2 regions of the Hymenobacter seoulensis genome follow, and region 1 is predicted to be linked to the other one. Evidence: riboswitches for the same ligand, from Rfam matches in the RefSeq annotation. Region 1 holds a riboswitch; the other holds the start of a gene.

Region 1 (10,522 bases):
TGCTAGCAAGTCTACGAAAGCTTCGGGCAGCACAGAAAGTAAAGCCAACAAGACGGCCGCTAAAAAAGCCATTTCGCCCAACGACAACACTTCTAGCAGCGGCAGCCAGCTTTCCTAAGCCACGTTGCGCTCGGAAGGCACCTCGTAAGCTGCCCAATCAAAACCCCGGTCCGCTCTGTGGCTGGGGTTTTTTGTATGCAGGACCCTAGTAACCGGCGCCTAGCGCAACCCAGCCGATAACCTGCTAATTTGGCATCAGGCTCAGCGGTTGCCATTGGCTTCTGATTGTTCAATCCGTGCTTCATGTTTAAGAACACCATTTCCAACATTGCGCGCATCCGGCAGGTAGCTGAGGTGCTGATTCGCTACGGCTTTGAGGATGTAGTGACCAGCACGGCCCTGCGCCGGCTGGTGCCGCAGAGTCGACGACGCTCCTGGCAGCAGGGCGAGCAGCCGGTGTTCGAAACCACGCGCTGGCAGCGGATTCGCATGATTATCGAGGAGCTGGGGCCTACGTTCATTAAACTAGCCCAGGCCCTGAGCAACCGCGCCGACTTGCTGCCCCAGCCGCTTATTGATGAGTTCGAGAAGCTGCAAAGCAATGTGCCGCCTTTCCCGGTAGCGCAGGCCCGCAAGATTATTGAGCGGGAGTTGGGCCGGCCGTTGGAGGAAGTATTCACGGATTTCGAGGAAGTACCGCTGGGCTCGGCCAGCATTGGGCAGGTGCACGCGGCTCGGTTGCTGACCGGCGAAAGGGTAGTAGTGAAAGTGCAGCGCCCCGATGTGCAGGAAAAAGTACGAACCGACTTGAGCCTGCTGCACGAGCTAGTACGCCTTACTGCTCCTTTCCTGCGTCGCCAGGGCCTGAGCAACCCCCAAGACATTGTGGATGCCTTTGAGCGCAGCATGATGAAGGAGCTCGACTACACCTCCGAGGCGCGGAGCATGGAGCAGTTTCGGAAGCTGTATGAGAGCTACGAAACCTTCTACATCCCGAAGCCTTACCGGGAGTTGAGCACCAACCGCATCCTAGTAATTGAGTACGTGAGTGGCTGCAAAATCACGGATAAAGCCCAACTGCTGGCATGGGGCCTCAAGCCCGATAAAGTGGCCGAAACCGGCATGGATATCTACCTGACCCAGATATTCGAGTTTGGTGCCTTCCACGCTGATCCACACCCTGGCAACGTGCTGGTACGCCCCGATGGCACTATTGTGCTGATTGATTTCGGGATGGTAGGTCGACTGACCAAGCAGCAGAAGTACGCGTTTGCGGGCGTGTTCATTGGTATGGCGCGCCAAGATCCGCGCAGCATGGCCCTCAACTTCCGGCGGCTGGCCCTCACCTCCGAAATTCCCGATATGCGCGCCTTTGAGGCCGACCTGGCGCAACTGATTGAGGATTTCGCCTCGCTCGATGTCAAGGAAATGAGTATGTCGGATCTGGCCGACGCGTTGCAGGGCATCATCTACCGCTACAAGCTGCAAGTGCCCGGTGCCGTCTTCCTGATTCTGCGGGCCCTCGTGATTCTGGAAGGCATTGGCAAAGTGCTGCACCCGTCCTTCAACACCTTTGAGTTTGTACGGCCCTACGGTGCCCGTATCATTGCCGAGCAGTACTCGGCCGAGAACATCCAAAGCGAAGCCCTTTATACCGGCACCCAACTCCTGGCCCTCGTCCAGACCCTGCCCACCGATGTGCGCCAGATCATGCGCAAAATCTCGCGTGGCGATTTGCGGCTGCGCGTAGAGCTCAGCGGCTACCACCTGCTCATGCGCAAAGCCGATCAGCTCGTGAGTCGCAGCATTCTGGCTGCCGTTGCTGTAGCCATGATTTTGTTCGCGGGCCTGAGCTTACTAGGCAAGTACCCGGCTTCTATGCCCTACCACCGAGGCCTGCCCATGGTGACGTGGTATAGCCTTGGCGTAGCTGCGTTTCTGCTTCTGATTCTGTTTATCCTAGGCACAAAGGAAGACCGGCGAAGAGAGTAGCAGTTTTCGATATATAGTAACTGAAGCAAGGTATAAGCACCTTGTGCACTCAGCATATCTGGTCTGAAAGATATATTTTAAAGTCTTATATATTGGTTATTTATAGGTCTGAATAATAGCGAGTTGAGTATTTTTGTGGCGTAGTTGAAAAGTCTGATTTCATGAACGATTGGGGTTTGCTTGCTTGCTAAGAGCTAGCAACTTGCTGCTGCCTTCCGGATAGTAGGGGGCTAGAAGTAACCGAACCCTTGTATGAAATCATTGAACCTTAGCCTAGTAGGCCGTTGGCTGGCCGCAACCCTATTAAGCTGCTTGCTAGTGCCCGCCATGGCGCAATCAACGGAGGAGCAAGAGTCGTTTGAAACGCAAAAGCGCCTTACCGTAGGAGTAACCAAATTTGCGGAGGCGGGCAGTGCGCTTAAGCGTTTTATCCGCGACCAGGCTGCCCGGGTGCAGAAGCAGGAAGAAACTCCAGATCAACTCACAGCTGAGTTTGTGTTGCCAACCCGGGCTCTCCCAAGCCTCGATTCATTGACGGCCACGCTGGGCTACGTGCTCGAAAATAACCTCAATGTGCGTACGCTGGCTCCGCGCTTGTTGGAACTGCAAGCAGACGAGCAAACCGAAGCAGCCCAACTTAAGCGGGTAGAAACCCAACTCCTCAACACCAAACTGCCTCAGGACGAGCGCGCCACGTTGCAAAGCCAAGTGGAGCGCCACGAAACGCGGCTGCGGCAGTTGCGCCAGCGCCAGCAGTTGCTAGCTAGCCATGGAGGCCAAGCCTACGTGACCCTCCGGCTTTATGATGAGGTTACGTTCCCGACCGGCAACCGGAAAGTGAGCTTCGTGAATATGCCTGGCGTAGAGTATAGCTACATGCGCCTCGATAATCCTAAGCTGGGGCTCACTAGCTCAGCGTACCAGGGCTACGCCATCAAGTATCTGTTTACACGGGGTAAAAGCTATTTCAACTTAGGAGTATATAAGCCCACCGAGAAAAATACTACCGATGCTGAGTTCGTGAATGAGCTGTTTCTGATCAACTTCGGCCAGGACTTTTACCCGCGCAACTTTGGCCGGGGCCGCCGCCGCTACCTAAACCTCTATACTAGCTACCAAGTGGGCGGCTTCATCCTGAACCGCAACAACGACAAGGCCAATGACTTTATCCCAAATCTGAACCTAGGCCTGGGAGTAGAGCTGCTCAAAACCCGCCACGTGCTATTCGACACCAAAGCCAGCTACTTTGTGCCCCTCAACAGCCGCAGCCGCGACCTGCGTGGCCTACTCGGGCAGGCATCCTTCAACTTTGTGTTTTAGTGGATCCCTGCACGAGATAGGGCACTTTACTGGAGCCTGCAGAGATGGCTAGAAAGCAACTCCAAGATCAAGGCGGAATGACGTGTGGGTGGGAGTTGTGTCGTAGTAACCGCTACTATCAATAATATGGTCTGCCCGGGCTTCAAGGGAGAACGTTGGGAGTGAGGGCCGTTGAACAAGCAAGCCTAGTCCGGCAGTACCACCTACGCTGTTGGTACTCGGAACCTGAAACTGCCGACGGGTGGCAGTCGGTTTGTCAGAGTCCTGTAAAATCTCCTCGGTTTTACGATTGAAATTCAAGCCGTAAACCGGCCCCGCATTCAGATAAGGACGTAGGCTACCATGCCCAATGGTATAGCGCAACAGCAGCGGGAATTGTAACTGGGAGTACTTTACAGATACGGCCCGGGTAGTAGTATAACTAGCATTACCATTGTAAATGTTGATCGGCGCGTACTCTCCCCGAATAGCGAGGTACACGGCCTCAATCTGTAGTGAAAACTGCTTTCTTGAGCTTACATTCATAAACACACCGCCCTGATAGCTAAACGGTGCCGTATAGGTAGCACTCGACGGGAAGCCGGGATAATTCAGTCGCGTGGTATGTACACCTCCTTTTACCCCGAAATATGTTTGCAGGCCACCGGGTTCGGCTATCTGTTTGGCCGTCTGCTCAGGGTAGCGGCACGCGTTGTACTCCTTCACTAAGCGCGTTAGGCCGTTGTAATTGTAGAGGTAGCGGCCTTCGATTTGGCTGTAAGCGAAATCAAGGCTGGGGCAGCCGGGCAATACGCGCAGATAGGTAAGGCGAGCAGTAGCAGGCGGTACTTCTACTATGTAAGCCGAATCATGCGGCTGTATGTAAAAGCGCTTTTCACCCAACGTATTTTCACCTGAAAACAAGCTCACTGGGCCCAAAACTAAGGGAGTAACAAACCGAGCTTCGCCCTGCGGACGGCCTACTGCTTGGCTTACTCCCCACACACCGTTGGCGTCGCCGTAGCTAGTCACATCGGTTGCAGAAAAGTCTGCTACAGATTGGTTGGGGCGGTGCAGACGGATCGTTTGGTTTTGGCCTCCGGTTATGCTAATCCTTCCGCGCAGCGTATCTCCTTTAGAAGTTACTAGGTAATGGTTTTCACTGGCACGTTGAGCTAGGGCTGAGAGCGAAGTAAGCCCTAGCATTGCTGCTATAAAATAAGCCTTCATGTAAAAAGTAAAAGTGTTGTATAAAAGTTCGGGTCAGGTAGGAGGAGCAATGGGCATAGAAAAAGCCTGAGCGGTATAGCCCAGGCTTGCTCTACACTACAAAGAAACTGAATTTACTTCAGCTGCATATCATCAATAATGCGCTGGATTTTTTCGCCGGCTAGGCGGTCAGCTAGGTCGAAGTCCACGGCGGAGGCCAGGGGCTGGCGCACGCTGAAGTAGAACTTGATTTTGGGCTCGGTGCCGCTGGGGCGGGCCGAGATTTTGCTGCCATCTTCCAGAATAAACTGAAGGACGTTCGAGCTTTCCAGGCCGGTTTCAGTTTCCAGGCCGGTGCGCATGTCCCGGATTTTACCCGTCTTGTAGTCGCGCAGTTCCACTACGGGCTGGCCGGCAATGGTAGCAGGCGGCGTGGCCCGCAGGCTGGCCATCATTTCCTGAATTTCCTCGGCGCCGCGCTGGCCTTTTTTGGTCAGCGAAATCAGGTGCTCCTTGTAGAAGCCATAGTCCAGGTACATCTGCACCATTTCCTGGTACAAGGTGCGACCGTGGTCTTTGGCAACGGCGGCCATTTCGGTTAGTACGGCGCAGGCCGAAATAGCGTCTTTGTCGCGCACAAAGTCGCCGATCATGTAGCCGTAGCTTTCCTCGCCGCCGCCAATGTAGTTTTCCTCGCCTTCCAGGTCGCGGATGATGCCGGCAATGTACTTGAAGCCCGTCAGGGTCTGGTAGGCCTTCACGCCCTGATGGCGGGCAATATCACCGAGTACTTCGCTGGTAACAATGGTGTACACAATGAAGTCCTTCTCCGTCATCTTGCCAGCCAGTTTGCGGGCCGAAAGGAGGTAGTGCGTAAGCAGCGCAGCGGTTTGGTTACCGTTAACCAGCACCCACTCGCCGACGTTGTCCTTTACGGCAATGCCTACGCGGTCCGAGTCGGGGTCGGTGGCAATAACGAGGTCGGCATCGAGGGCTTTAGCTTGGTCGAGGGCCATTTGCATGGCTACTTTTTCCTCGGGGTTCGGTGATAACACCGTGGGGAAGTTGCCATCAGGCGTAGCCTGCGCTTCCACGATGTGCACATTGGTAAAGCCTAGCTGCGCCAGTGCTTTAGGTACCAGCGTAATGCCAGTGCCATGCAGCGGTGTGTACACAATCTTGAGGTCGTGCTGGCGCTGGATGGCGGCGGGGTTGATGCTGAGCTCCTTTACCCGGGCCAGGTAAGCCTCATCAAGCTCGGCGCCAATCAGGCGGACGCGCGACTCATCGGCCTGAAACTTCACCTCACTCACCGACTGAATGGCTTCTACCTCCCGGATGATGTTCTTGTCGTGGGGGGCTACTACCTGCGCGCCATCGTTCCAGTATACTTTAAAGCCGTTGTACTCTTTGGGGTTGTGCGAAGCCGTAACCACACAGCCGCTCTGGCAGCCCAGGTACCGAATGGCAAACGACAGCTCCGGCGTGGGGCGCAGAGCATCGAAAAGGAACACCGTAATGCCATTGGCCGAGAAGATGTCGGCGGCAATGCGCGCGAATTCCTTGCTGTTGTTGCGCGAGTCGTGCGCGACGGCCACCTTAATTTCTTGCCCCGGAAACTGCTGCAGCAGGTAGTTGCACAAGCCTTGCGTAGCCATGCCCAGCGTGTAGCGGTTCATGCGGTTAGAGCCCGCACCCATAATGCCGCGCAAGCCGCCGGTGCCAAACTCCAGGTTGCGGTAGAAGGCATCAGAAAGGAATTCCTCCTGATTCTGGGCTATCAGGTCGCGGATTTCGGTGTGGGTATTCGTGTCGTAGCTGTCGCTCAGCCAGGTCGTAATTTTCTCTTGGATGCTCGGCGTTAGGGCCATACTCAGGTAGGGTTTGGGTACTTGGGATTCTGAGAACGGGAGTAAAGAAAAGAGGTTTTCTTGTGTTCTGCCTACTTAAGTTAGTAAGTGTCCGAGATTGAGCACTTCCCGGGCCCAGCCCATGCGCAACGGTAGCAACGAGCCATGGAGTTTGCGCAGCGCCGCAGGGTTTAGAATGCAACCGGCCCTAGTAAAACGACGCGAGGTGCGTGCGTATTTACTAGGGCCGGTTGCATTCTAAACCGCAAGCTAACCTAGGCCAGCACCTGAATGACGGCTTCGGAGAAACGCTCCATTTCTTCCAGTTGCGGGCTGCACTGCAGTAAGAACAGGTCAACGCCCACGGCTTCGAAGGCGGCAATGCGCTCGGCTACCTGGTCGGGGGTGCCGGTGAGGCCGGAGCGTAGGCCGCGGTTCGATACCGAGTAATCCTGCAGGCTTACCTGGTTTTCGAGCTGGGTGCCGGCCAGCCACTGCTGGTAGTTTTTGTAGCCAGCCGCCGAGCCGTTTACGTTGGTAATGCGCTCCAGCTCTTTTTTTACTTCCTGCTCGGTGTTGCGCACGATAGAGTACGCTGCTACGCCAAACTTCATGGGTGGCAGGCCCAGCTTTTCGCGGCGCTGGCTCAGGTCCTGAATGCGGCGCCCGATGGCGGCGGGCTCGTCGCCGTGCATTACGTAGCCGTCGCACTGGGCCGCAATCAGGTTTTTGGCTGCTTCCGACTCACCGCCAGCGTACAGAAAAGGCCGTGGGCGCGACACCGGCTTGGGCTGCAGAATGGAGTCTGTAACCTTATAAAACTTGCCCTCGAAGGTGAAGTGGTCCTGCTTCCAGAGGTTGTCTACCACGTGCAGCCACTCGGCGGTGCGGGCATAGCGGTCATCGTGCTGCTCAAAGTGTACGCCGTATTTCTTCGCCTCATCCTGCCACCACGAAGACACCACATTCAGGCTCAAGCGGCCGCCGCTGATGTGGTCGATGTTGGCTGCCTGCTTGGCCAGCAACGCCGGGGAGTGGAACGTAGGCCGCACGGCCACCATGAGCTCTAGTTTCTTCGTAACGGCAGCCAGGGCGGCGGCTGTGCTCCAGGCATCCAGAGAAGGGGCTTCTTCGCCTTTGATGTCGTTGAGGTTTAGCTCGGCAATGAGGGAAAGGTCGTAGCCTAGGTCCTCACTACGTTGGGCCAGCGTTTTCACGTAGTCCCAGTCGGCGCGCATGTTTTCGTCCTCGACGTTGCGCAGCCACCCGCCAAAAACGGGCATCCAATATCCGTATCTCATGATGACCTAGTGAATAGAAGCCGGAACCGGCTGGTGAGAGGTTTGAGCCGCGGCAGTACCTAGCGAACCAGAAGCTGTTGTGGGCGCCAGTTGCGTTTCCAGGTAATCCACGAAGCGGGCGTAGGGGTCGAAGCCCACCACATTCACGGCGTCGGCCACGAAGTTGGAGAGGGCATTGATGTCATAAAACAGTACGTCGCCGGTGCGGTCATCAATCAGGTACTCAATGCCACCCACGTCAATTTTGGCGGCGGCCACAATGCGCTCCACGGCCTCTACTACCTCGGCTGGGGGCGTAAAGGCTTCCACCTGAATGCCTTTCTTGGGTGCTTCCGTGAGGCAAAACTCTGCCGACTGCTCCTCCGGAATCTGGCAGATTTCGGCGGGGCAGAGGTTGAAGCTTTCACCGGTAGTATATACCTTCATGGCGTACAGGAACTTGCCGTTAAGCGTCTCCACGCGGTGAATGTTGCCGTCGCGGGGCGTCACGTATTCCTGCACCAAGGCGGTTTGGTCGATGCCGAGGTCAATCTGGCCGGCTTCTACAGCGGCGCGTACGCCTTCCAGGGTATCGAAGCGAATGATGCCGGCGCCGCTACCCCCAATGTTCACCTTCACCACAATCGGGAATTGCAGCTGTTGGGCCGCGTCCGGAATGCGCGAAGCATGGTTCACGACGAAGGATTTGGGGTATTTCAGATCTAGGGAAGCAAACAGGGAAAGCTGGCGGGCTTTGTTGGTTTCAATGGCCGTAGCCGCCGAGCCGTTGATGATGCGTGTGCCGATGCGCTCAAGGTGCGTAGCGAAGCCTGCGGTGTGGAAAATGCCCTGCCCGTGGCCGCGCAGGTATGCCGAGGAGCTCATGCGGTTCACGACCAACGAGTAGCGGCTTTCAGTTTCGGAAGGGTCGAAGAGGTGGTGCGCGGCGTCGATTTGCTCGTAGGGTAAGCCCCGCCGGTCGAGCTCCGCAAACAAGGGTTTAAACCACTCGGGGTGTTCGTAATAGATGCCAATGGGCTTTACAGCGTGCGCCATGAGGAAAAAGTAAGAAGAGGTAGGTGGGGAAGAGGACGACACGGCAAGCCAGTATCGTCTGAGAAGGCCACGCAGCAGTGCGCAGCCCAGAAGAAGCTAGATGGCTAGTAGTCAGTGGCTAAACAGTAGGAGGGCGTGAGTTGCTCCCTGAGCACCGTACAACATGCGGGCATGCGAGGCCGGGCACGTGCCGAAAGGCCACCATACGCGGTGTTTGCCACGCCCTGCAAGCAGAGGCGAGAACCTGAAAAGTACTAGGGGCAACATGCCAGCAAACGTGCTAGCTCAGCTGGATACAGCGGGGTACTAACAACAACAACACGCGCCAGCCATGTACCAACCGGCTACGTGCATGCACACGCCAGAGGTGAGCCGTTGCGAAGGAGCAACGGGAGAAGCAGAGCGAACCGAAACGTTGTTGGCAGTGTCCACGGCAACTTGTTTTTATATGTGCAGGAGTTGGCACCGTTCCAGTAACTGGGGGTTGCCGGCGTTTCGTCGAGCCTGTCTCTCCACGCCTCTGTATAAAAACAATCCTTTGGTCAGAAAGAATTGACTCTGCAAAGGTAAATCAGGCCGTAGCACATTGCCAAATTCAACCACATATGGTTGCAAGGTACCTTGATGAATTAAACCGCTAGAGCCAAAAAAGCCCAGCCAATTGCTTGACCGGGCTTTTCTTACGCTAAAGGGCTAGTAAAATTACAGGTTGCCGCGCAGGGCCTGCTCACGCTCAATGGCCTCAAACAGCGCCTTAAAGTTGCCTTTGCCGAAGCTCTTGGCGCCTTTGCGCTGAATGATTTCATAAAATACGGTGGGGCGGTCTTCCACGGGCTTCGTGAAAATCTGAAGCAAATAGCCTTCCTCGTCGCGGTCCACGAGCAGGTTCAGGTCGCGGATGCTGTCCAGGTCCTCATCGATGTGGCCCACGCGGTCCAGCAGGTCATCGTAATAGGTGTTGGGCACTTGCAGAAACTCCACGCCGCGGCGGCGCAGCTCCGTTACCGTCGTGCGGATATCGTTGGTGATGAGCGCCATGTGCTGCACGCCAGGCGAGTGATAGAAGTCGAGGTACTCCTCAATCTGCGACTTTTTCTTGCCTTCGGCAGGCTCATTGATGGGGAATTTCACGAAGCCGTTGCCATTCGACACCACCTTGCTCATCAGGGCCGAGTACTCGGTGCTGATGTCGTCGTCGTCGAAGGTGATGAGCAGCTTAAAGCCCATCACGTCCTCGTAGAATTTCACCCACTGGTTCATTTCGCCCCAGCCTACGTTGCCTACGCAGTGGTCGACGTACTGCAGGCCCACGGCCGGACCTTGCGGAACGTTGCTCTTGCGGGCCACGAAACCCGGCAGGAATGGGCCCGAGTAGTTGGTGCGCTCCACGAAGGTGTGAATGGTTTCGCCGTAGGTATAGATGCCCGACAGCGTCACGGAGCCGTGTTCGTCCTCGATGGTATAGGGCTCGAAAGCGGGCTTGGCGCCGCGCTTGGTGGTTTCTTCGAACGATTTGCGGGCATCATCCACCCACAGGGCCATCACCTTCACGCCGTCGCCGTGCTGAGCTACGTGGCGGGTAATGTCGGAGTCGGGCAGGAGGGAGGTAGTGAGCACCAACCGAATTTTGTTTTGCTGGAGCACGTAGCTGGCCCGGTCGCGCACGCCGGTTTCGGGGCCGGCATAGGCTACCAGCTCAAAGCCGAAAGCCGCCTGGTAGAAATACGCCGACTGCTTGGCATTACCGACGTAAAACTCCAGAAAATCAGTACCATTGAGCGGCAGAAAATCGTGGGCGGGATGGGCCTGTACGGCCGGCGAAGTCATGGTTTCCAT
Region 2 (10,522 bases), 180 kb from region 1:
CGCCAAACAGGTGCTGCGGGCTTTATTTTTCTGTTCGGGAATTACGGTGGGTTTTTCGGAGCTTGCAGGCAGAGGTAACTTCATTCTGATTTCTTTTGGCCGATTCTAGTTCTGCCGTTCGTTTTGCTATTTGTGGCGTGGGCCATATTGGTCGGCGCCATGCCACCCTGGTGTCACGGCACGCTAGCGCCCGCCTGGTGGCTTTGGTTGACATTCGGCCCGAACTAGCACCGGAGCTGGCCGCTGAGTTTCCCGGCGTGCCCTTTTTTTCCTCACTTGATGCCTACCTGGCGGCCGGTGCGGCAGCTGATGTACTAACTATAGCTACACCAAATGACCAGCATGCGCCACAAGCTATGCTGGGGTTGCAGGCTGGGTTACACCTAGTAATTGAGAAGCCCATTGCCCTGCGTACTGCTGATGCTGAAGCCATGGTGCGCGCCGCGCAACAGACTAACCGACTGGTGTTTGGCGTGATGCAGAACCGCTACTCGCCGCCCGCGGCCTGGCTTAAGCAGATTCAGGAGGAGGGGCAACTAGGACAAGTGTATTTGGTGCAGCTGAACTGCTTCTGGAACCGCGATGCCCGCTATTACCGGCCCGGTGGCTGGCGCGGCACCCAAGCCCAAGATGGCGGTACGCTCTTCACGCAGTTTAGCCACTTTGTGGATCTGCTGTACTGGGTGTTCGGCGACATCACCAATATTTCGGCCCGCTTCCGCGACTTCAACCACCAAGGTCTCACCGAATTTGAGGATAGTGGCCTGGTGACGTTTGACCTCGTGCGCGGGGGTAGTGGCACCTTGCAGTATAGCACCGCCGTCTGGGACCGAAACCTGGAGAGCTCCCTCACGGTAGTAGCGGAGCACGGCAGCGTCCGGATTGGTGGGCAGTACTTGGATAAGGTGGAATATTGCCACCTGCGCAACTATCAGCTGCCTGCGCTGCCGCCCACTAACCCCGCCAACGACTACGGGCCCTACCAGGGCAGCGCCGCCAACCACGTGCAGCTAATTGACGACGTAGTGACTACTATCCGGAATGGTGGGCCGGCACCCACCAACGTGCAGGAAGGTGTAAAGGTGGTTGAGATTATTGAGCGGATTTATAGTTTGCGGTAACCGGTCAGTAGCAAGTGCCCGTGCCAGCCGGAATCTGCCGATCTTACGGTAACAATCAGCCTTCGCGTTCTGCCTACTATGACTCTCCCAGATCAGCAAGCACGTACGGAACTGCGCGCCTGGCAACAGAAAATGCAAAAAAAGCCCACGCTGGTGGGGCGTTTCACGCGCCGGATACAAGCGCGGCTGAATGCATTTCTGCCCGAAAAGGTGCACCAGGCTCTCACGGCGGCCATCAAGCAAATGGTGCGCGGCGTTCTGTTTGGCTCTACGCACACTACGCGCCGTCCGCAGGCCGATACGCCGTTGGCTGAGCGCGAAGCTGCGGTGAAGAACACGCTGCGGTATTACCGCAATACGGCTGCCGCGGAAGGAGCCATGACGGGAGCGGGCGGCTTCCTGCTCGGGCTGGCCGACTTCCCGTTGCTGCTCGGCATCAAGCTGAAGTTCCTATTTGATGTGGCGGCCCTCTACGGCCACGACGTGCGCGACTACACCGAGCGGTTGTTCCTGCTGCACATTTTCCAGCTAGCCTTCAGCAGCCAGCATACTCGCAACGAGATTTACAGCCGCGTTGCTAACTGGGATGCCTACCGCCACACGCTCCCGACCGATGTGCAGGAATTCGACTGGCGCACGTTTCAGCAGGAGTACCGCGATTACATTGACTTGGCCAAAATGGCGCAGCTAGTGCCCGTAATTGGAGCGGCCGTAGGAGCGGTGGCCAACTACCGGCTCCTGGAGCAGCTCGGCGACACAGCCATGAACTGCTACCGCCTGCGCTGGTTTGCCGCAGAGAACACGCCTGATGCTTTACCCAACGTAACTACCTAGTAACGGCCTAGACTGGCTTTGCTCATAAAACAAAAAGCCCCAGCGCAGGAATGCGCCGGGGCTTTTGGGTGAGGTAGGTGGCACTAGCTTTTGGCCTTACGTGGATGCTGGGCTTTGTGCTTGGCCATTTTCTCCTGTTGCAGCTGAGCATACTTCGCGTATTGATCAGCGCTTAAAATTTGCTTGAGTTGGGCTTCGTAGCGCTCCTTGCCGGCCTTCATGGCTTGGTGGCCCTGCTTTTTATCGGCGGTGGAAGCTACTTGCGTGCGCTTGGCCTGCATTTCCTGGTAGCGGGCCAGGTTCAGCTGCCGGACTTGCTCGGTTTGAGCAGCCGAGAGGCCTAGCTTCTGGCTGAGACTTTTTGCTTTTTGCTCAGCGCGCTGCTCAGGGGTTTTGGCGGCCTTGGTGCCTTTTTGGTGCTTGGCGTGTGCTGCTTTTACGGGCGTAGTTTGAGCCGAAGCGGCAGCAGCAGAAAGGGAGAAAGCGGCGAGGAGAACGAGAAGCTTTTTCATGGCTATGTTAGATTGTTTAAATTCAGGGAAAGAAGCAGGCCGTCGTCCGGAACAGGCGTTTATGCTTCTGCTAGGTCAATAGGCAACTCAGATGCCAACTTTAAGCAAACCCGGACCCTAGCAGCCTCTGAAAATATTTAAATTTTCCGGTTAAACTTCCGCCAGTAAAATCTATCAGCAAAAGCAGTGTTCTGATAGTGAGCGTGTTATGAGTTGATAAGACTTGGCTGCTAGGGCACCAGTTGGCTTCAGGAGTTGATAAAATACGCAGTGTGGTAGAGCGAGAAAGACCCTGTTTGCAGGAGCAGCATTCCGGTTCTACCTTTGTCGCATCAATTCTTTCTAGCCCAAAGGATTGTTTTTATACAGAGGCGCTGAGAGACAGGCTCTATGACGCGTCGGCAACCATCCGCAACAGCCGGAACGGTGCCAATTCCTGACCATATAAAAACAACAAGCCGTGGACTTTTGCCTCTGCCGTAGTACCTGTTTCGTAGTTTCCGCTGCCCTTCTCAGTGGGCCCTATAGGGCCCAGCGCTGCTGTATGAGCCGCTGTTGTTGCTGTTGAGGCTGCGGCTTCTGCCCTGAGTTTTTGACCCATTTGGCTTTGGATGGTATCGTTACCTAGCATTCAAGCCCTAGGCATCTCTTTTCTTCTCTTCATTTCCTGGCCAGCGCTGCTGCCTGTAGTTGCCCGGCAATACGCGTCGCTTTCGGCTTTTTAAGAAGCTAGTAAGGCTACGTAATGTGCTGACATCGGCAACCCGCGTTGCTAGCCGGTTAAGCGGCAGCAGGCGTTGCAGCCAGGATATTCTCTTACCAGCCAACTACTACCTGGCGAATCACTTTATGCTCAGAAAATCATTGGAACTGCTTCGGCAGGAAGCGGCCGAAACGGGCGCTAACACCCTGAAACGAAGCCTGAACGGCTTCAATCTTATTACCATTGGCATCGGTGTCATCATTGGGGCGGGCCTGTTTTCGCTCACGGGCATTGCGGCCGCCAACAATGCTGGTCCGGCCGTTACGCTCTCGTTTGTGGTGGCAGCAGTGGGCTGTGCTTTCTCGGCGCTGTGCTACGCTGAGTTTGCCTCCATGGTGCCGGTTGCGGGCTCCGCTTACACCTATGCCTATGCCACCATGGGCGAGCTGTTTGCCTGGATTATCGGTTGGGACTTAGTGCTGGAGTACTCCGTAGGCGCGGCCACGGTGGCTATCAGCTGGTCGCAGTATCTGCTGAAGTTCCTGAGCAAATACGGTATCAACCTGCCTCCGCAGCTGGTGATGTCGCCGTTTGAAACGGCTACGATGGCTAATGGCACCGAAGTTCACGGCTTGGTGAATATACCGGCCATGCTTATTGTGCTGGCCATCACCATGATTATTATCCGCGGTACCTCGGGCTCGGCCTGGTTTAATGCCTTGGTGGTTACGCTGAAGGTGGCCGTGGTGCTGGTATTCATCGGGCTCGGCTGGCAGTACATTGACCCCGCCAACTACCAGCCGTACATCCCGCAAAACACCGGCACGTTCGGGGAGTTTGGCTGGAGCGGTATTCTGCGCGGGGCAGGGGTAGTATTCTTCGTATTCATTGGCTTTGATATTGTTGCCACCATGGCCCAGGAAACCAAAAATCCGCAGCGCAATATGCCCATCGGCATCATCGGCTCCCTGCTGATTTGCACCGTATTGTTTGTGCTTTTTGGCCACGTCATGACGGGCCTGGCCAACTACACCGAGTTCAAGAACAGCGCTGCGCCCGTGGCTATTGCCATCGAAAAAACGCCGTACGCCTGGCTGTCATCGGCCGTGATTCTGGCCATTATCATCGGCTACACCTCCGTTATTCTGGTGGATTTGCTGGGCCAGAGCCGCGTGTTTTTTAGCATGGCCAAGGATGGGTTACTACCCCCGGTATTCTCCCGAATCCATGAGCGGTTCCGCACCCCTTTGCAGTCGAATCTGCTACTAGGCTTGTTTATTGCCTTATTCGCGGGGTTTGTGCCGATTTCGGTGGTAGGCGAAATGACCTCTATTGGCACCTTGCTGGCCTTCGTAATGGTGTGCCTGGGCATTCTGATTATGCGCAAGCGTGAACCCGACGCCCCACGTGGCTTCCGCACGCCGTGGGTGCCGCTGGTACCTATTCTGGGTATCCTGACCTGCCTCATAATGATGCTGTCGTTGCCTTGGGAAACGTGGTTGCGCCTGGCAGTGTGGCTGGCCATTGGCTTGGCTATTTACTACGGCTATGGCCGCAAGCACAGCAAGCTGGGGCAGCAAAAGCAGCAGCAAGCCGCCTAAACGCAGCAATTCTTCTTATCAAGATGACTATCACAACCAGCCGATGCGCTACGCTCGGCTGGTTGTTTTTTTATGCGCCAAGAACAGTAGTTTTGACGCACACTACTTTATACTAATCCTGATTTTACTGTGGAAACGAGTACGCCTGAAGTTGCTACCGCCTCTCTATCGAAACCAGCCCCAGCTTATCCTACCTTAAAAGAAAGCTGGACATTTATCGGCTGGTATTTACTCGTGACGCTACTCGTGGGCCTGCCTACCTCTTTGCTCGCCAGCAAGGTGCTGCACCTATCAAAATCCGTAACTGGTATGGTTGTGGCCGTGTTGTCTAACGTAGCCCTGCTTGGGTTTATGCGCTGGAAAGCCGGCAAGCGCTGGAACCCGGTGCAGTTCACGGGGCAAGAGAAGGGGTGGCTGTACGCCCTGCTGCCCCTACTGGTGCCGGCCCTGGTAATGGTGCTGTCGGTGGTGCAGCTACTAGGGCTTCCTGACTGGCAGCAACGCTTTTTTGAAGAACTTGTGCACGAGCCAGTAGCGGCGTTCCTCGTAGGAGTTGTTGCGGTACCCATACTGGAGGAAGTGCTATTTCGGGGCGTGATTTTACAAGCCTTGCTCCGCGCATACCGGCCGTGGGTTGCCATTGGCCAGTCGGCGCTGCTCTTTGGCATAATACATTTTAATCCCGCCCAAAGCCTGGGAACCGCCCTAATTGGGGTAGTACTAGGGTGGCTTTACTACCGAACCCGCTCCCTGTGGCTGTGTATCAGCATACATGCGCTCAATAATCTGTTGGCTTTCGCCTCCATGATATGGCCTGTGGGCAAGGCGGCTGATAGCCCGGGAATCTTGCTTGCTACGTCGCCGGGGCTGTATATCGGGTTGGTGCTGCTCAGTGCCCTAGTACTTTTCCTGGTGCTGCGGCGTGTGCAGCAAACCACCACACCGGTACCGATGCCTGAACTGCTACCAACTGAGGAAGAACCACTCCTTTCTGTTAGGGCTTAACTCCGTTTTACTAGGTAGCTAAATGCCTCAAACCGGTGCTGACTCAACAAGCTAATCAGGATAACGCTGGGCTTGTAGGCTTTCCGGCAGTAGCTTTAAATTACTAGGTCTGCTAAGTTGATAAATCACAAAAAAGCCCCACCAATGAATCGGTGGGGCTTTTTTATAGGGCGCTCATACGCGTTACATAAACACTTTGCGCAGCGCCCAGAGGCTCCAGATGATAACCATCAGGCCCACGCAAACAAACATCCAGCGCACCGGAATGCGGCCGGCCAAGCGGGCGGCAAGTGGAGAGGCCGCTACGCCGCCCACAATTAGGCCCAGGATGATTTGCCAGTGCGAAATGCCCAGCGTGGCGAAGAAGGTGACAGCGCTGGCAAACGTGACAAAAAACTCCGTGACACTAACCGAGCCGATAACATACTGCGGGGTGCGGCCTCCGGCAATGAGCGTGCTGGTAACCAAAGGCCCCCAACCGCCGCCGCCAAACGAATCGAGGAAGCCGCCGGCCGCGGCCAGCACGCCCAGCTTCTTGTGCTTTTTGCGCGGACCCGGCTTGGCAAAGGCTTTCGAAATAATGCGAATACCCAGCAGCAGCAGGTAAAGAGCCAGAAACGGCTTCACGTAGCCCGCATACACTTCGCCAAACCTGGAAAGCAGATACGCGCCCGTAATAGCGCCCAGCACTCCCGGAATCAGGAGCACTTTGAACAGCTTTTTATTCACGTTGCCGAAGCGGTAGTGATGGTAACCCGAGGCCCCGCTGGCAAACATTTCGGCGGTATGAATACTGGCACTCACGGCCGCTGGCGCAATGTTGAGGCTCATCAGGCTGATAGCCGTTACTACCCCGTAACCCATGCCCAAGAGCCCATCAATCAGTTGAGCCCCGAAACCGATAACCACAAACAGATAAAACGTTTCGGAAGAGCTGGCCACATCCCACACCTGCTTCCAGGTGAGGTAGTAGGAGAGGATGTTGAACACCAGCATGGCCGCAAAGGCCAGCAGGGCAGTGGTAGCTATGCGCCGCCACTTGGCCGCCGCCGGCGACTCATAGGCCGGGCCACCGGTTAGCTCAGCCGTAACGGCATTCAAGGACTTTACTTTTTCGGCAAAATCGCCGCCTACCTTCTCCCGAATGTGCGACATGCGCTGCAGCACGTCGTGCAGCTCATCGGGCAGGGTTTGGGTCAGCATTTCCCGGAGGCGCTTGGCAATGGTCGGCGACTTGCCGTTGGTGCTGATGGCAATTTTTAGGTCGCCTTTCTGCACAATAGAGCCCAGGTAAAAGTCGCAGGCATCGGGCGTGTCGGCCACGTTGCAGAGCAGGCGCTGGCGCGTGGCATCGGCCTTGATGGCTAGGTTCAGAGCTTTATCATTGGTAGCCACAATTACCAAATCGTGGCCTACTAGGTCGGTGGTATGGTAGGGCTGCTCGCGCAGCTGCACGGCCGGGTGTCGCTCCGCCAGTACCCGCAGCTCCGGCGAAAACCAGGTGGCTACCACCGTAATAGCCGCATCGGGGCTGTTGGCCAGTAGCGCCGAGAGCTTCTCGTAGCCTACGTAGCCGCCGCCTACCAGCAACACGTGCAACTGCTCCAGCTTCAGGAAGATGGGGAACAGCCGATTGGAATTAGGTTGGGGCGGCGGCTCCGGCTGGGGAAGTAGTTCAGAGGAGGAAAGAGGCATTAGCTGGTGTTGGTTGGGGGCGGAAAATGCGGTACGCAGCGAGGTCGAACGTTCTGCCAGCAGGAGCTCAGATAGTGCATGAAACTACTAGGCCTCCGGCAGTCAGAAAGTCAATTTAACGACTTCAGGTTATTACTCATGAAACGTGAGGCCGCTGGTAGTGGCTTGCACGTAGCCCCGGCGAATCATAAAATCGCCGAAGTGCTCCTGCGGCTGGCGGTTCTGGGCGTAGTCGGCGAAGAGGGGAGTGAGCTCCGCCACAATACCGTCTTCATCCAGCATTTCCTTATAAAGCTTGTTCATCCGCTCCCCATTGAAAGCGGCGCCGAGGTACAGATTATAACGGCCCACGGCCCGGCCTACCAGCCCAATTTCTGCGAGGTACGGGCGGGCGCAGCCGTTGGGGCAACCAGTCATCCGAATCAGGATGTCGTCGTGAGTGAGGTGGTGTGTGGCAAGTATAGGCTCCAATCTATCAATAAGTTGCGGAATATAGCGCTCGGCCTCCGCAAATGCCAACGAGCAGGTGTTCAGGGCTACGCAGGCCAGGGCCCCACGGCGCAGGCCTGAGGTGGTACCCACGGCTACGCCGTATTTCGCTAGGGTAGCCTCAATGGTAAGCCGGTCTTCGGGCGCTACGTTGGCCAGAATCAGGTTTTGATTGCCGGTCAGGCGGAAGTCGCCGGTGTGGAAAGCCGCAATTTCGCGCAGGGCGGTTTTCAGCTGGTGGCCCGGCCGGTCGGCCACCCGGCCGCCTTCCACAAACAGCGTCAGGTGCTGGGCGCCATCGGGGCCAGTGCTCCACCCAAAGGCGTCGCCGGTGCTCTTGAATTGGTAGGGGTGGGTTGGCTCCAACTCAAAGCCTAGGCGCTGGTTGAGCTCCTGCCGAAAGACCTCCAGGCCCACGCGGTCTAGGGTGTATTTCAGGCGTGAGAACTTGCGGTTTTCGCGGTTGCCCCAGTCGCGCTGAATGGTTACTACCTGCTCGCACAGGGCCACTACCTTGTCGGCAGGCACAAACCCAATGAGGTCGGCGAGGCGCGGGTAGGTTTCGGGCATCCCAAACGTCATGCCCATGCCACCGCCTACGGCCACATTGAAGCCTAGCAGCCGGCCGTTTTCTTCAATGGCAATCAGGCCCAGGTCATTCGCGAAGATGTCCGTGTCGTTGTGGGGCGGCGCGGCCAGCGCAATCTTGAACTTTCGGGGCAGATACGTTTTGCCATAAATCGGCTCTGCGTCTTCTTCGCCCTCGTTTGGCGCGCTGCTGTATTTCGATTCGCCGTTCAGCCACAGCTCCCAATAGGCCGAGGTGCGCGGCGTGAGGTGGGTGCTGATTTGCTTGGAGACTTCATATACCTGCTCGTGCACCCGGCTTTGATGTGGGTTGGGGTTGAACATTACGTTGCGGTTCACGTCGCCGCAGCCCGCAATGCTGTCTAGCAGCACGTCGTTAAAGCCTTGAATTGTTTTTTTGAGGTTGCGCTTGAGCACGCCGTGCAGCTGGAAGGCCTGGCGGGTGGTAAGCTTGAGCGTGCTGTTTGCGTAGCGGTCGGCCAGCGCATCCATGCGCAACCACTGGTCAGCGGAGGCCACGCCGCCGGGCAGGCGCACCCGAATCATGAGAGAATACAGCGGCTCCAGTTTCTGGCGCTTCCGCTCGCTGTCCAGGTCGCGGTCGGTTTGCTGATAGGAGCCGTGAAACTTGATCAGGTGGGTATCATCGGGGTTGAGCGCGCCCGTGAGCGGCGTCAGGAGGCTTTCGGCCAAGGTGCCGCGCAGGAAGTTGCTAGCCTCCTTTACGTGTTCAACCTCTGAAAGCTTTTTGGTATCGGCCATAAGACTAGGGGGCAGAAGTAGGAGAAACCGGGACGGGCGGCGGGGTGGGCCGCAAGTCGAAGTTGTGGAAGTAAAACACCCGAATGGTGTGCTGATTGCGGTAGGCATTGCCCGCCGGCAACTGCTGAAACAGATGCATGTAGCCGCCCTGCAGCTGGGAATGAGAAGTGAGCTGATACACCACGCCGGCAAACAGCCGGTTCTGGTCGAAGTAGTTGTAGCGAATCTCCTTGCCGAAATTCATCATTACCTCGTTGTTGAGCAGAAACTGCAAGCCACCGGGCTCAAAGCCGTGCTTGGTCAGGGGCAGAAATAGCGCGGCGTTGTAGCGGGTGCGGTAGTTAAAATTGAAGTCGTCGGTGCGTTCAGTGCTTTGAATGGTGCGCCGGAACCGTTCTTCTAGCCGCACCCACTGCATCAGGCGCGCCTTCGGAAATTTGCTAAACCACTGCACCTGCTGCCAGGGCCGATGCTCGGGCTGCCCGATAGTGCGGGCCCCATCGGGGAAGTGGTGCACGTAGGCATAGCCACCGGTCAGGCGCACATCATCGGTTAGGTAGTACGTGAGGCCTAGGCGCGCTAAGGTCTGGAACATGTCCTGCACGTAGTGGTCGTGCAGGCGTAGGTGCAGGTCGGTCCAGGTGCCCCAGCGGTCCGAGAAGCGGGTTTGGTTGAAGATGCCCAGCCAGGTTTGCTGCTCCCGTACGTACTGCTTCTGCGCCGTGGCTTGCTGGCCTAGCAGGAGTAATAAGCTCAGAGAAAATAGTAGCCGTTTCATCCTAGCGCAGCACGGTGTTGTCGAACGTCAGGGCCACGTAATAGAGCCCGCCAATGGTGGGGCCAGCGGCGTACTGGTAGTAGCGGTTATTGAACAGGTTAGCGCCGCCCACCTTAATGGTCGATTTGAGGCTAGGCACGCGCACGTTCACTTGGGCATCAACGGTCTGGTAAGCGGGCACGCGGCCATTGGCCAGGGGGCTTTCCCAAGTGAAGGTGCTTTGGCGGCGCCACACCACGTTAAAGCCCACGTTGCGCACAATCTCGCGGTTGCCGAAGTTGATGTTCGTTACCCAGTGTGGCGTATTGAAGCCCGTCACGAAGATGTCGGCCTGGTCGTTGGCGGAGAGGGCGTTGTAGTTGACGTTGCCGCCTAGGGTGAATTTCTGGTAGAAGTTATAGGTAACGCCCAGCGTGGAGCCGTAGCTGCGGTAG

What was found. Region 1 has a riboswitch for S-adenosylmethionine ahead of ACYVHC_RS15065 (ATP-grasp domain-containing protein). Riboswitches for the same ligand answer to the same signal wherever they lie in the genome.
Region 2: another riboswitch for S-adenosylmethionine. It lies ahead of ACYVHC_RS14330 (amino acid permease); the one in region 1 lies ahead of ACYVHC_RS15065 (ATP-grasp domain-containing protein).

Annotation. Positions count from the first base shown of each region.
Region 1 is NZ_BAAGWD010000003.1:339,206-349,727, reverse strand. Features, by position in the region: gene ACYVHC_RS15095 (phasin family protein) at 1-118, shown strand, start outside; gene ACYVHC_RS15090 (ABC1 kinase family protein) at 304-1,992, shown strand; gene ACYVHC_RS15085 (hypothetical protein) at 2,245-3,312, shown strand; gene ACYVHC_RS15080 (outer membrane beta-barrel protein) at 3,361-4,521, opposite strand; gene ACYVHC_RS15075 (phospho-sugar mutase) at 4,635-6,371, opposite strand; gene ACYVHC_RS15070 (LLM class flavin-dependent oxidoreductase) at 6,626-7,651, opposite strand; gene ACYVHC_RS15065 (ATP-grasp domain-containing protein) at 7,658-8,686, opposite strand; SAM riboswitch class I at 9,128-9,217, opposite strand; gene hppD (4-hydroxyphenylpyruvate dioxygenase family protein) at 9,389-10,522, opposite strand.
Region 2 is NZ_BAAGWD010000003.1:154,265-164,786, reverse strand. Features, by position in the region: gene ACYVHC_RS14345 (Gfo/Idh/MocA family protein) at 96-1,121, shown strand; gene ACYVHC_RS14340 (EcsC family protein) at 1,200-1,955, shown strand; gene ACYVHC_RS14335 (hypothetical protein) at 2,039-2,467, opposite strand; SAM riboswitch class I at 2,826-2,918, shown strand; gene ACYVHC_RS14330 (amino acid permease) at 3,317-4,771, shown strand; gene ACYVHC_RS14325 (CPBP family intramembrane glutamic endopeptidase) at 5,006-5,776, shown strand; gene ACYVHC_RS14320 (TSUP family transporter) at 5,960-7,471, opposite strand; gene ACYVHC_RS14315 (assimilatory sulfite reductase (NADPH) hemoprotein subunit) at 7,604-9,310, opposite strand; gene ACYVHC_RS14310 (DUF2490 domain-containing protein) at 9,315-10,088, opposite strand; gene ACYVHC_RS14305 (TonB-dependent receptor) at 10,090-10,522, opposite strand, start outside.